One region of the Faecalimonas canis genome, then DNA from elsewhere that is predicted to be linked to it. Evidence: a T-box and tRNA genes for the amino acid it is inferred to sense, from the RefSeq annotation. Region 1 holds a T-box; the other regions hold tRNA genes.
The links. A T-box is a leader RNA that pairs with one kind of tRNA and senses whether it is charged. The one in region 1 lies ahead of leuS (leucine--tRNA ligase), so its partner is inferred to be a tRNA-Leu.
Positions count from the first base shown of each region.

Region 1 (3,208 bases):
GCATCCTTGCTGTCCATAACAAGATTCCATACACGGTTCAAGAAACGATATACACCATCAATTCCTCTGTCGTCCCATTCAGCATCTAATTCAGGTGGTCCTACAAATAGTTCATACATTCTAAGCGAATCACAACCATAATCTCTTACTAAATCATCCGGAGATACAACATTTCCCTTTGATTTACTCATTTTGATACCATTTTTACCTGTAATCATTCCTTGATTGAATAATTTTTTAAACGGTTCGTCAAAGTCAACTGCTCCTATATCATATAAGAATTTTGTATAGAAACGTGAGTATAACAAATGAAGAACTGCGTGTTCTACACCACCGATATACATATCTACAGGTAACATTTCATCTGCTTTTTCTTTTGATACGAGTTCCTCTGTATTGTGGTTATCTACATAACGAAGGAAATACCACGAAGATCCTGCCCACTGAGGCATTGTATTTGTTTCACGTTTTGCCGGTTTACCACAAATCGGACAAGTTGTGTTTACCCAACTTTCAATTGCTGCAAGAGGAGATTCTCCTGTACCTGTCGGTTCATAGGAATCTACATCAGGCAATGTAAGAGGAAGTTGTTCTTCCGGAACCGGCACTGCACCACAATGTTCACAGTGAATAATTGGGATTGGTTCTCCCCAATAACGCTGACGAGAGAATACCCAGTCACGCAATTTGAAGTTTACTGTTGCCTTACCGATGCCTTTTTCTTCAATCATATGAGGGGCTTCTTTTTTCAATACTGCCGATTCCATTCCGTTCCATTCTCCAGAATTAATCATTGTTCCTACAGCATCCGTATACGCTTCTGTCATATTTTCAATTTCTTTTCCGTCTTTAGCAATTACCTGAATAATCGGGATATTGAATTTTGTAGCAAATTCAAAATCACGGTCATCATGTGCCGGTACACACATAATTGCTCCTGTTCCATAATCTGCCAATACATAATCTGATAACCAAATCGGTACTTTTTTATTATTGATTGGATTAATTGCATAAGAACCTGTAAATACACCTGTTTTTTCTTTATCCTGAAGTCTGTCCACATTCGATTTCATTGAAGAGTCTGCAATATATTTCTCTACTGCTTCTCTTGTTTCATCTGTGGCAAGTTCTTTTGCTAAAGCATGTTCCGGCGCAAGTACCATAAATGTAGCACCGTGTAATGTATCCGGTCTTGTTGTGTATACTGTGATTTTTTCATCTTTCCCATCTACTTTAAAATCCACCTCAGCACCGTAAGATTTTCCAATCCATTCCGCCTGCATTTTCTTTACTTTTTCAGGCCAATCCAATTTGTCAAGGTCATTTAATAATCTGTCTGCATATTTTGTAATACGAAGCATCCACTGACGAAGATTTTTCTTTGTTACTTCTGTTCCGCATCGTTCACATTTACCATTTACTACTTCTTCATTCGCTAACCCTGTTTTACATGAAGGACACCAGTTAATCGGAAATTCTTTTTCATATGCAAGTCCTTCTTTAAACATTTTCACAAAAATCCACTGTGTCCATTTATAAAATGCAGGATCAGTTGTGTTTACTTCCATGTCCCAATCATATAATGCTGAAATCTCATTTAACTGTTTTTTGAAGTTTTTAATATTTTCTTCTGTTGAAATAGATGGATGTACACCCATTTTAATTGCATAGTTTTCTGCCGGAAGACCAAATGCATCCCATCCCATCGGATGTACAATATAATGTCCCTGTAATAATTTATAACGGCTCCATGCATCTGAAATAACATACCCTCTCCAATGTCCTACATGAAGACCATTTCCTGATGGATAAGGGAACATATCCAAACAGTAATATTTCTCTCTTTTTCCATTTTCATCTGATTTGACGTTTACCGGATTTTTTTCCCAGTTTTCACGCCATTTTTTTTCAATCGCCTTGTGATTATAAGGTGTTGCCATGATTTTTTCCTCCTATTTACATTATAAAAAAACCTCTTCATCTCTAACCAAGAGACGAAAAGGTCTATCCGCGTTACCACTCTTATTCATTCTGCTTTCGCAAAATGCACTCATTTCTTCTATAACGGGAAGTCCCGCTTCTGCCTACGTTACTTAACGAGATACTCATCAAATATATTTCAGCAAAAGAACTCTGAGGCGAGTTGGGAGATTACGCTGTTGTCTTGCACCACCCGACAACTCTCTGCAAACGATAGGCTCTTAATACTCCTCTTCCTTGTCATTATTGTATTTAGTTCAATTAACTATTTTATTGTACACATCCCTTATTTATTTGTCAAGTTTCCTACGAAAATGTGACAAAATAGGTTGTGTATGCTTCACTTTTATTATATCCCAGTTTTTCAGCAAGCGCTACCGACCTCAAATCTATAGCATCCCAACTCGGATATTTTCCTCTTTTGAGGCATTCTAGAATAAGTGCTGCTCCGCAGGCGGTTGCCAACCCTTTTCGTCTGTAAGTTTCTTTTGTGTCAATTTCTATCTCGATTCCTTCCCGATAAAATGTATAAGAAGACGCTCCCGCCACAATCTCCTCTCCAAAAAGTGCAACTACGCCTACGCCATTTTCTTCAAACTGCTTATAATCTGAAAACGTAGCACAAAAGTCCTTTGACCATTCTTCTTGTAATACTTTATTATATAGTTCCTCATCAATCTTCTTAAGTACATACTCTTCCGGAAGTTTTTCAACATATTGAAAGAGTTTTTCCGTATCAAAAGTATTTTCTTTTTTTATGCCATAACGCTTTACTTTTTCCTGCCGTTCTCCAAAAACTTCCTCAATATACTTATTCCATGCTTCTTCTTTTGGCACAACAAGAACAAATTCTTTTTTGGCTGTTTGTGGAATATAGGCAACTAATTCTCTATCAGGTTCTCCTGCCAAAAAGCAGAAATCTGCAATGGCTATCATGGAAGTTTTCGTTTCCTTTCCTGCAACAGAAAATGCTTTTCCCATGCATCCCTGCAAGCAGGACCAAATCATTGTTTCATCCCAACCGGAAAACAAATGTTCAATACATGACCTTTCTTCCCTTTTTACCTCTCTTATCATTTCTTCTCTCTCCGTTCAAGTTCCAGTAAAAATGTTTTCTTATCTAATCCACCTGCATATCCGACCAATTTTCCATTCGCTCCCACAACTCTGTGACATGGAATAATAATCGGAATGGGATTTTTATTATTCGCCATTCCAACTGCACGGT
Region 1 covers NZ_BAAHSI010000022.1:49,302-52,509, reverse strand. Annotated here, with positions in the region: gene leuS (leucine--tRNA ligase) at 1-1,940, opposite strand, end outside; T-box leader at 1,988-2,227, opposite strand; gene ACYPXO_RS07120 (GNAT family N-acetyltransferase) at 2,287-3,057, opposite strand; gene ACYPXO_RS07115 (methylated-DNA--[protein]-cysteine S-methyltransferase) at 3,054-3,208, opposite strand, start outside.

Region 2 (3,208 bases), on a different contig from region 1:
TTGTTTTCTTTCCATTAGGAAGATTTAAATGTTCAAATAAAACTATGCCAAGTTGTTTTGGAGAATTAATATTAAAGGTTTCCCCTGCAATTTCGTATATTTCCGTTTCCAGTTCACTGATTTTCCCGGCAAGTTGCTGTCCATAAGTTTTCAATTCCTCCGCCTTTACTTTCACTCCTGCCTGTTCCATATTAAAAAGCGTAAACGCAAGAGGCATCTCAATGTCAGTAAATAGATAAGCCATTTTCTTTTCTTCTAATCGTTCACGAAGCGAAAAAACAGATTTATATGCCGTATATGCCGCATAACAACTTTTCTTTTCTTCCGCAGTCTTCTCATCAATATAAATATTTAATTGTTCCCTTGCTATATCTTCAAACTCATAATCACTTTTCAACGGATTTAACAGATATGAAGCGATAATCGGATCAAATGCATTTTTTTCCTGTGTAAACGAAATCCACTTCAACGCTTCTTTTATATTGCAAATAGAAATCGTTTTTACAACGGATGTAAGTTCGTTTAACTTCTCCTGTAAATATGAGAAGGTAATGTCTTCTCCCGTATAAATCGTGTATATCTCTTCATCACCAAATGCTATTCCAACATGATTCATTTCTGCCGAAGATGCAAAAAGCGGAAGGACATTTTCCGTATTTTTTCCAAACACAACTCCAACGACATCCTTCTTTCCGGCATTTACAAATATTTCATCCGCTTCTTTTTTTGTATGGACAATCTTAAAGTAAGCCTCCACACTATTCTCCGGTGCAGATACATCAAAGCGTGACAGTAAATTTTTAAACTCTAATTTTTGAAATAAAACATATGCCTCTTCCGTATATAAATGCCCCAATTTTGCTTCGTCAAACTCATAGGCAATAGGGACAGCCACATTAATAGTTGCCAATTCTTTACACATTTGCGCTTTATCATATTGTTCTCCCAATGCCTTACTAGCCCTTGGCGGCTTCACTTCTTCCAAATGTTCGTAAGCATTTTCAATTGAATGAAACTGCATAACAATTTTTGTCGCTGTTTTTTCCCCGATACTGTCCACACCCGGAATGTTATCAGAGGAATCGCCCATCAGTGCTTTTAAATCAATAAACTCTTTCGGTGTAACAAAATATTTTTCCAGTACATCCTTTGCATAATAATTTTCTATCTCTGTTTTACCTTTTTTTGTTTTTGGGATGCGAATCTTCACTTTCTCCGTCGCCAACTGCAACAAATCCCTGTCACCAGAAATAATAGATACATCCATTCCCTTTTCTTCTGCCAATACAGAAATTGTTCCAAGCAAATCATCCGCCTCGTACCCTTCCTGCTCTATCAATTTAATTCCCATTGCACGAAGAACTTCTTTCATTACGGGCACCTGCTGACGCAATTCTTCTGCCATAGGTTTTCTTGTCCCTTTATACTCCGTATACATCTTATGCCTGAATGTCGGAGCGTGTACATCAAATGCAACAGTTAAATATTCCGGTTTTTCTTCTTCTAATATTTTAAATAAAATATTCAAAAAACCGTAAATCGCATTTGTATGAAGTCCTTCTGAATTTGTCAGATCCGGCACTCCATAAAATGCTCTGTTTAAAATACTGTGTCCGTCTATCAATACAATTTTTTCACTCATATTATTTCTCCACCTATATTTTTCTGTTACATATTATATATTATATTTAGAAAAAGCGACAGTATCAAAGATACTATCGCTTTTTATTGTTCTACTGCCGATGACCGGACTCGAACCGGTACATAGTCACCTACGTCAGATTTTGAGTCTGATGCGTCTGCCAATTCCGCCACATCGGCATATACTCGACTTTCTCAAGCCGAGTATTATAATATCATATGCTTAATCAAATTGCAAGCACTTTTTTAATTTTTTTACACTCCCAATGCTTTTTCCGCAACTTTACCTAAATCTGATTCATTAGCAGTATACTTTTTGCTACCGTCTTTCTTTACTTTCACTTCAACAGTTTCCTCTTTACCGTATTCGCATTTAGAAACACGTTCTTCTAAATCCTTATACACGATTTGAGCCATCTGTTCCATAATTTCCTGCTCTGAAGGTATTTTTCCCTCTTTCTGCACTTGAGCTTGTATGTCTGTTAAAAACTTTTGTTGAAGTTTCTGTAAATCAGCCTCATAATTTTCAAAACATTTCATTGGCTGTACTGCAACTTTTACTACAAATCCATCATCTGTTTCTTTTGCTTCTTTTACAGAGTATTTTGCAGATTTTAACATTTTCTTATACGTTTCACGAAATTTGTTTTCTAATTCGTCTGGAAGAGATAATTCTTCATACCCTTCCATAAATGCATCAATTCCTTCTTTGTACAGTTTTTCCGAATCTGCTTTAGATGATTCTGTTAATTTCATATACTCATCATATTCACCCTTAAACTGTACATCCAAACATGATTTGACATACGCTTTTGCATCAAACTTCGTTGTACATGCACTGAGCATACACATCACAACTACCAACATTATTGCTACAATACTTTTCTTTTTTTTCATACCTTTGTCCTCCTAGTAAAATGTTAGTATAATTTTACCATAAGTCCTACAATAAATCCACTGGTTTTTGTCTATTTTTTGATATTACTATTCAATTACCGCAATTTTCATCATATTACTTACGCCATCTCGCGTTTTCTTCATTACCGGTGAAGGAATACCTGCTGTAAGTACAACAATATCGCCTGTTTCCACTAACTGTTTTGCATTTACCAAATCAATTGCATCATTACAAATATCTTCTGTTGTATGATATTCAATAGATTTAATCGGAAGAACCCCCCAGTAAATCTGCATCTTGCGAAGTGTAGCCTCATTTGGAGTGACACCAATAATATCTGCTTTTGGTTTAAATTTAGAAACCACTCTCGCAGTTGCTCCCGACAACGTCGGCGTGATAATGCATTTTGCATTTAAGTTCATTGCAGTTGCAACTGAAGAATATCCGATTGCACTTGAAATTCCCTTTCTTCTATGTTCCTGTGCTTTTTCCAATAAAATATCATAGTCTAAGTGATCTTCCGTATTTTCTACGATATGCACCATCATCTCTAATGCTTCTAACGGATATTTTCCCTGTGCTGTTTCTCCCGATAACATAACTGCATCTGTTCCGTCATAAACTGCGTTGGCAACATCTGTCACTTCCGCTCTTGTCGGTCTTGGATTT
Region 2 covers NZ_BAAHSI010000036.1:122,846-126,053, forward strand. Annotated here, with positions in the region: gene polA (DNA polymerase I) at 1-1,642, opposite strand, end outside; tRNA gene ACYPXO_RS10430 (tRNA-Leu) at 1,738-1,821, opposite strand; gene ACYPXO_RS10435 (hypothetical protein) at 1,897-2,538, opposite strand; gene pyk (pyruvate kinase) at 2,626-3,208, opposite strand, start outside.
Region 2: it has a tRNA-Leu gene. The T-box ahead of leuS (leucine--tRNA ligase) is inferred to sense a tRNA for this amino acid. The anticodon was not compared.

Region 3 (3,208 bases), on a different contig from region 1:
TGAATACAAAGGTCAATAACGCAAAGAAATTTATCGAAAAAGGTAATAAAGTAAAAGTTACATTACGTTTTCGAGGAAGAGAAATGGCACACGTTCAGACGAGCAAACATATCTTAGATGATTTTGCAGAGATGCTGAAAGATGTTGCTTCTGTTGAAAAACAGCCTAAGTTAGAAGGAAGAAGCATGAGTATGGTTTTAACGGAAAAGCGTTAAACATAAAATAAAAACGGATTAAAATCCACAGTAAACATTAAGGAGGAAGTTTATTATGCCAAAAATTAAAACAAATAGAGCAGCTGCAAAGCGCTTCAAAAAAACAGCAACAGGGAAATTAAAAAGAAATAAAGCTTATAAAAGCCATATCTTAACTAAGAAATCTACAAAGAGAAAAAGAAATCTTAGACAGGCAACTATTACAGATGCCAGCAACGTAAAGAATATGAAGAAAGTATTACCATATCTATAAGATTTAGATAAGATTGAAGGAGGACTAAGAAATGGCAAGAATTAAAGGCGGAATGAACGCTAAGAAGAAACATAACAGAACATTAAAACTGGCTAAAGGTTATAGAGGAGCCAGAAGTAAACAGTATAGAGTAGCAAAACAGTCAGTAATGAGAGCATTAACATCTGCATACGCTGGTAGAAAACAGCGTAAACGTCAGATGAGACAGTTATGGATTGCTCGTATCAACGCTGCAGCAAGAATGAACGGTTTATCATACAGCAAATTTATGCATGGCTTAAAAGTTGCAGGTGTAGAGATGAACAGAAAAATCTTAGCAGACATGGCTATCAATGATGCAGCAGGATTTGCTACATTAGCAGAATTAGCTAAAAAAGCAAACTAATTAAACAATAAAACTATTCAGTCATGGAAAAAATTAATATGACTGAATAGTTTTTAAAAAAAGTTAAAAAAGTTTTTAAAAATTGTTGACAAGTATATTGAAATATAGTAATATACTTTTCGGAGCGAAAATGATATAAAGTATGCAGGAGTGTCGGAACTGGCAGACGAGCAAGACTAAGGATCTTGTAAGCAATGCGCTTGTGTGGGTTCAAGTCCCATCTCCTGCAGGAAGAGAATAGGAACATAGAAATATGTTCCTATTTTTGTATATAAGTTAAAAGAAATCTGATTTATAGATTTGCTTTATCCAGTGGCGAGGAAGAGCATAACTACTTTGGGTTTCCAGACAGAGAATACATTGCCAGTAAAAATGAGTTTCCCATTTTAATACAGACAGCGAAAGATTTTCCAGAATGCAGGTGAATTTTTGCAGGAGCAAGAGTATATCCTGATTTATGTATTTTATTTCCTGAGAATCATCCAAAGAGATTGTGCCATTGAGTAGGCAGTTACCTATATCAGCAGTTTTGGAAAGAAGAACTTTGTATTTTTCCTCAAAAACTGACAGAACATTATAGTCCGCTGTGGAGGAAAGTTCATAAATCTGTCTGAGAAGTATTCGACCGAAAAATAAATGAAGTTCAATGGATTTTGTGGTATAGCACTCCCGTTCTGTCATAAAGACCTCCTAAATGTATCGTTATAATATATTATATGCAACAAAAAATAAAAAGTTAGTCAAAAAATTTGCCGAAAAAAAGGAAATGAAGGAGAAACACAGAATAATATATAATAAGACACTAAAAACATTTCAACAGGAAGTCGAGGGATGGCTATGACAATTCGTGAACAGTTGGAATTAAGAGAAGTAGAGTATTTGAGTCCTTTTGCAACATTAAGCAGTAAGTCAAAAGGAAGAGAGAGGGAAGAAGAACAGTGTGATGTACGTCCTGTGTTTCAGAGAGATCGGGATAGAATTTTGCATTGTAAGGCATTTCGCAGATTAAAACAGAAAACACAGGTATTTCTTCAGCCAAAGGGTGATCATTACAGAACGAGGCTGACTCATACTTTGGAAGTTTCGCAAAATGCCAGAACAATTGCAAAGGCGTTACGGTTAAATGAAGACTTAGTAGAAGCGATTGCTCTTGGGCATGATTTGGGGCATACTCCTTTTGGACACGCAGGAGAACGTGCGTTAAATGAAGTCAGTCCACATGGGTTTAAGCATAATGAACAAAGTGTTCGTGTTGTAGAGTGCTTGGAAAAACAAGGACAGGGCTTAAATCTGACGTGGGAAGTAAGAGATGGTATTTTAAATCATAAGACGAGCGGAAAACCATCTACACTGGAAGGGCAGATTGTCAGACTTTCGGATAAAATAGCCTATATTAACCATGATATTGATGATGCCATTCGTGGTGGTGTTTTAAAGCCGGAAGATATTCCAAAAGAATATCGGGAAATATTGGGAGAAACAACCCGAATGCGTTTGAATACGATGATACATAATGTAATTATCAATAGTATGGATAAGCCATACATAACAATGTCAAAAGATATAGAAAAAGCAACGGCAGGATTGAGAAAATTTATGTTTGAAAATGTTTATTTTAATCCGGCGGCAAAGAGAGAGGAAACAAAGGCAGTAGAGATGATTAAAAATCTGTACGGATACTATATTGACCATATGGATAAATTACCGGAGAAATATTTGCAGAGAATTGCAGAGGGAATAAGCACAAAAGAGCAGAATGTATGTGATTTTATTGCCGGAATGACAGACGCATATGCGGTAAAAAAGTTTCAGGAATTTTTTATTCCGGAATCATGGAAAAGTTAAAAGGAAATCGGAAACTTTTGTTGAATATATAAATATGGGAATATAAATCATAAGGAATTTTATATACGGGAGGTATTCCATGTATTATTCGGAGGAATTAGTAGAAGAAGTAAGAATGCGGAATGATATTGTAGATGTGATTTCCGGATATGTAAAACTTCAGAAAAAGGGAAGTTCCTACTTTGGACTTTGCCCGTTTCATAATGAGAAATCTCCGTCATTTTCAGTCAGCAGAGAGAAACAGATGTATTACTGCTTCGGATGTGGGGCAGGCGGAAATGTATTTACGTTCATTATGGAATATGAGAATTATTCATTTGTAGAGGCATTAAAGTTTCTTGCCGAGAGGGCAGGAATTGATTTGCCGGAAATGGAATACTCAAAAGAGGCGAAGGAAAAGGCAGACTTAAAACTGACCATTTTAGAGATAAATAAATTGGCGGCAAAATATTTTTATGCACAGTTAAAGACGGAGAGCGGTAAAACTGCCTACGATTATTTGAAAAAAAG
Region 3 covers NZ_BAAHSI010000021.1:130,259-133,466, reverse strand. Annotated here, with positions in the region: gene infC (translation initiation factor IF-3) at 1-215, shown strand, start outside; gene rpmI (50S ribosomal protein L35) at 271-468, shown strand; gene rplT (50S ribosomal protein L20) at 500-853, shown strand; tRNA gene ACYPXO_RS06935 (tRNA-Leu) at 998-1,082, shown strand; gene ACYPXO_RS06930 (hypothetical protein) at 1,130-1,534, opposite strand; gene ACYPXO_RS06925 (deoxyguanosinetriphosphate triphosphohydrolase) at 1,691-2,698, shown strand; gene dnaG (DNA primase) at 2,778-3,208, shown strand, end outside.
Region 3: it has a tRNA-Leu gene. The T-box ahead of leuS (leucine--tRNA ligase) is inferred to sense a tRNA for this amino acid. The anticodon was not compared.

Region 4 (3,208 bases), on a different contig from region 1:
TGGAAGTTGTTTATGACTCAGAAAGTATGGCAGGTTATATGAAAGCGGCTGTAGGTGTTACACCAGATAGACCAATTTTGATTGACCGTTTCTTAAATCATGCTTTAGAATGCGAAGCAGACGCAATCAGTGACGGTGAACATGCATTTGTTCCGGCAGTAATGGAACACATTGAATTGGCAGGTGTACATTCAGGGGACTCTGCTTGTATTATTCCGTCTAAACATATTTCGGAAGATAATATTAAGACTATCAAAGAATATACAAGAAAAATTGCAGAAGAAATGCACGTTAAAGGTCTTATGAATATGCAGTATGCAATTGAAAACGGTAAAGTATATGTATTGGAAGCCAATCCAAGAGCATCAAGAACAGTGCCATTAGTTTCAAAAGTATGTAATATAAAAATGGTACCGCTTGCAACTGAAATTATTACTTCTGAGTTGACAGGAAGACCATCACCTGTTCCACAGTTAAAAGAACAGTATATCCCACACTATGGGGTAAAAGAGGCGGTATTCCCATTCAATATGTTCCAAGAGGTAGACCCTGTATTAGGACCTGAAATGCGTTCTACAGGTGAGGTATTAGGATTGTCTTCATTCTACGGTGAAGCATTCTATAAAGCACAGGAAGCAACACAGAAGAAAATTCCATTAGAAGGAACAGTATTAATGTCTGTTAATGATAAAGACAAACCGGAAGTGGTAGAAGTAGCCAAAGATTTTATTGAAGCCGGATTTAAGATTTTAGCATCTAAAAATACTTGCCAGTTAATTAAGGATGCCGGAATGGAAGCAGAAAGAGTATATAAACTCAATGAAGGAAGACCGGATATGTTGGACTTAATCACAAATGGAAAAGTTGATTTGATTATTAATACTCCAATCGGTCAGGACAGACAGGAAGATGATAGTTATCTTCGTAAAGCAGCAATTAAGGCGAAAGTTCCATATATGACAACGATGGCAGCAGCAAGAGCCACTGTCAGTGGAATTAAGTCTATGAAAAAACCGGGTTGTGGAGAAGTGAAATCACTTCAGGAATTACACGCACAGATTAGAGATTTATAGAAATAGTAATTTGGGAGGATATGACTTATAAATAAGTTATATCCTCTCAGTTATACAAAAAATCTAATAATCATTTGACTAAATTCTTAAAAAGCAGTATAATGAAAAATGACTTGCGGAAGTGTCGGAATGGCAGACGAGCTAGATTCAGGTTCTAGTGTGGGTTACTACGTGTGGGTTCAAGTCCCATCTTCCGCATAAAAAGAGCAGAAATACCTTAACGAAAGGCATTCTGCTTTTTTTTATACATAGGATTTCATAGGAAAAGGAGAACAGATAATGCTCTATGAGAAACTGAAAATGTATCAGCAATCTGATTATTATGGATTTCATATGCCGGGACATAAACGAAATGAAGAAAAATTTCCTATCGGTCTTCCTTACGGGATAGACATTACAGAGATAGAAGGATTTGATGATTTACATCATGCGGATAGTATTTTAAAGGAAGCACAGGAAAGGTCAGCACGTTTATATAAAGCGGAAGAAAGTCATTTTCTTGTGAATGGAAGTACAGTTGGTATTTTAAGTTCTATTTTAGGTGTAACTGAGAAAGGCGACAAAATTTTGGTGGCAAGAAATTGCCATAAATCCGTATATCATGCCATTTATATGAATGAACTGGAACCGATATATATTTATCCGAAATATGAAAAGAGTTTACAGATAAATGGAGAAATCAGCTGTAAAGAAATAGAAGAAATTTTAAAAAAGGAAAAAGAAATTAAGGCAGTAGTTATTGTTTCCCCAACATATGACGGAGTACTTTCTGATGTGGAAAATATAGCGAAAACTGTACATAAATATCATATTCCATTAATTGTAGATGAGGCACACGGAGCACATTTTGGATTTCATAAGGCATTTCCGAAAAATGCTAACGAAAAGGGGGCAGATATTGTCATTCATAGTCTACACAAAACATTACCGGCAATGACACAGACTGCACTGATTCATTTGAATGGAAAAATAATTGATAGGGAAAAGGTGCGAAACTATCTTCATATGTTACAGTCGAGCAGTCCTTCATATGTACTTATGGCAAGTATTGATTATTGTATGGAAATGCTGGAAAATCAAAGAAACATACTCTTTGAAGGGTATGTGGAAAAACTAATTACTTTGAGAAAGAATCTTGAAAAATTAAAGCATCTGCAGATAATAAGGACGGAACATTTTGATATATCTAAATTGATTATTTCCGTGAAGGGTACCAACATAACGAGCGGAGAATTAAGTAAAATACTTTTAGAAAAATATCATTTGCAGATGGAAATGACTGCAGGGACATACGTCTTAGCAATGACAACCGTCGGAGATACTGAGGAAGGATTTTCAAGATTAAAAGAAGCATTATTTGAGATAGATGAAACATTAAAGTCAGAGAAAAGAGAAGAGGAAGATTTGGAATTGCCTCACTTACCTTTAGTCTGCAGAAGTGCAGAAGTGCAGAAGTCAGTACAGAGGGATGGTCTTTCTTATATAAAATGGGAAGATGCAGAAGGAAAAATTGCAGGTGAGTATGCTTATGTATATCCGCCGGGAATACCATTTCTTGTTCCGGGAGAGAGGATTACAAATGAGGCAGTACAGTGCCTGAAAAGATACGAAGAATTGCAGTTCACGATAGAGGGAATTGCGGTGGAAAAACATATTGGGGTGTGGAAAAATGGGTAAGATTTTTTATGTTATGGGGAAAAGTTCTTCCGGAAAAGATACAATTTTTAAAAAATTGCAGGAGTATTTACCGGAGTTAAAGACGATTGTTTTATATACGACAAGACCAATTAGAGAAGGGGAAAAAGACGGAGTAGAATATTATTTTGTTGGGGAAAAAGAATTGGAAGCATTTCAGCGGGAAGGTAAAATTATTGAATTGCGTTCATATGATACGGTACATGGGAAATGGAACTATTTTACGGCGGCGGATGATCAGATTAAGTTGGAAATAGACAGTTATATTGTAATAGGAACATTGGTTTCTTACGAAAAGATGAGAGAATATTTTGGAGAGGAAAATCTTGTACCGATTTATATAGAAGTAGAGGATGGGGAACGTCTTTTTAGGGCGTTGGAGCGTGAACGCAGACAGGAAAATCCTAAATATGCGGAACTTTGCAGAAGATTTTTGGCTG
Region 4 covers NZ_BAAHSI010000017.1:60,397-63,604, reverse strand. Annotated here, with positions in the region: gene carB (carbamoyl-phosphate synthase large subunit) at 1-1,073, shown strand, start outside; tRNA gene ACYPXO_RS05895 (tRNA-Leu) at 1,189-1,271, shown strand; gene ACYPXO_RS05890 (aminotransferase class I/II-fold pyridoxal phosphate-dependent enzyme) at 1,353-2,750, shown strand; gene ACYPXO_RS05885 (nucleoside/nucleotide kinase family protein) at 2,743-3,208, shown strand, end outside.
Region 4: it has a tRNA-Leu gene. The T-box ahead of leuS (leucine--tRNA ligase) is inferred to sense a tRNA for this amino acid. The anticodon was not compared.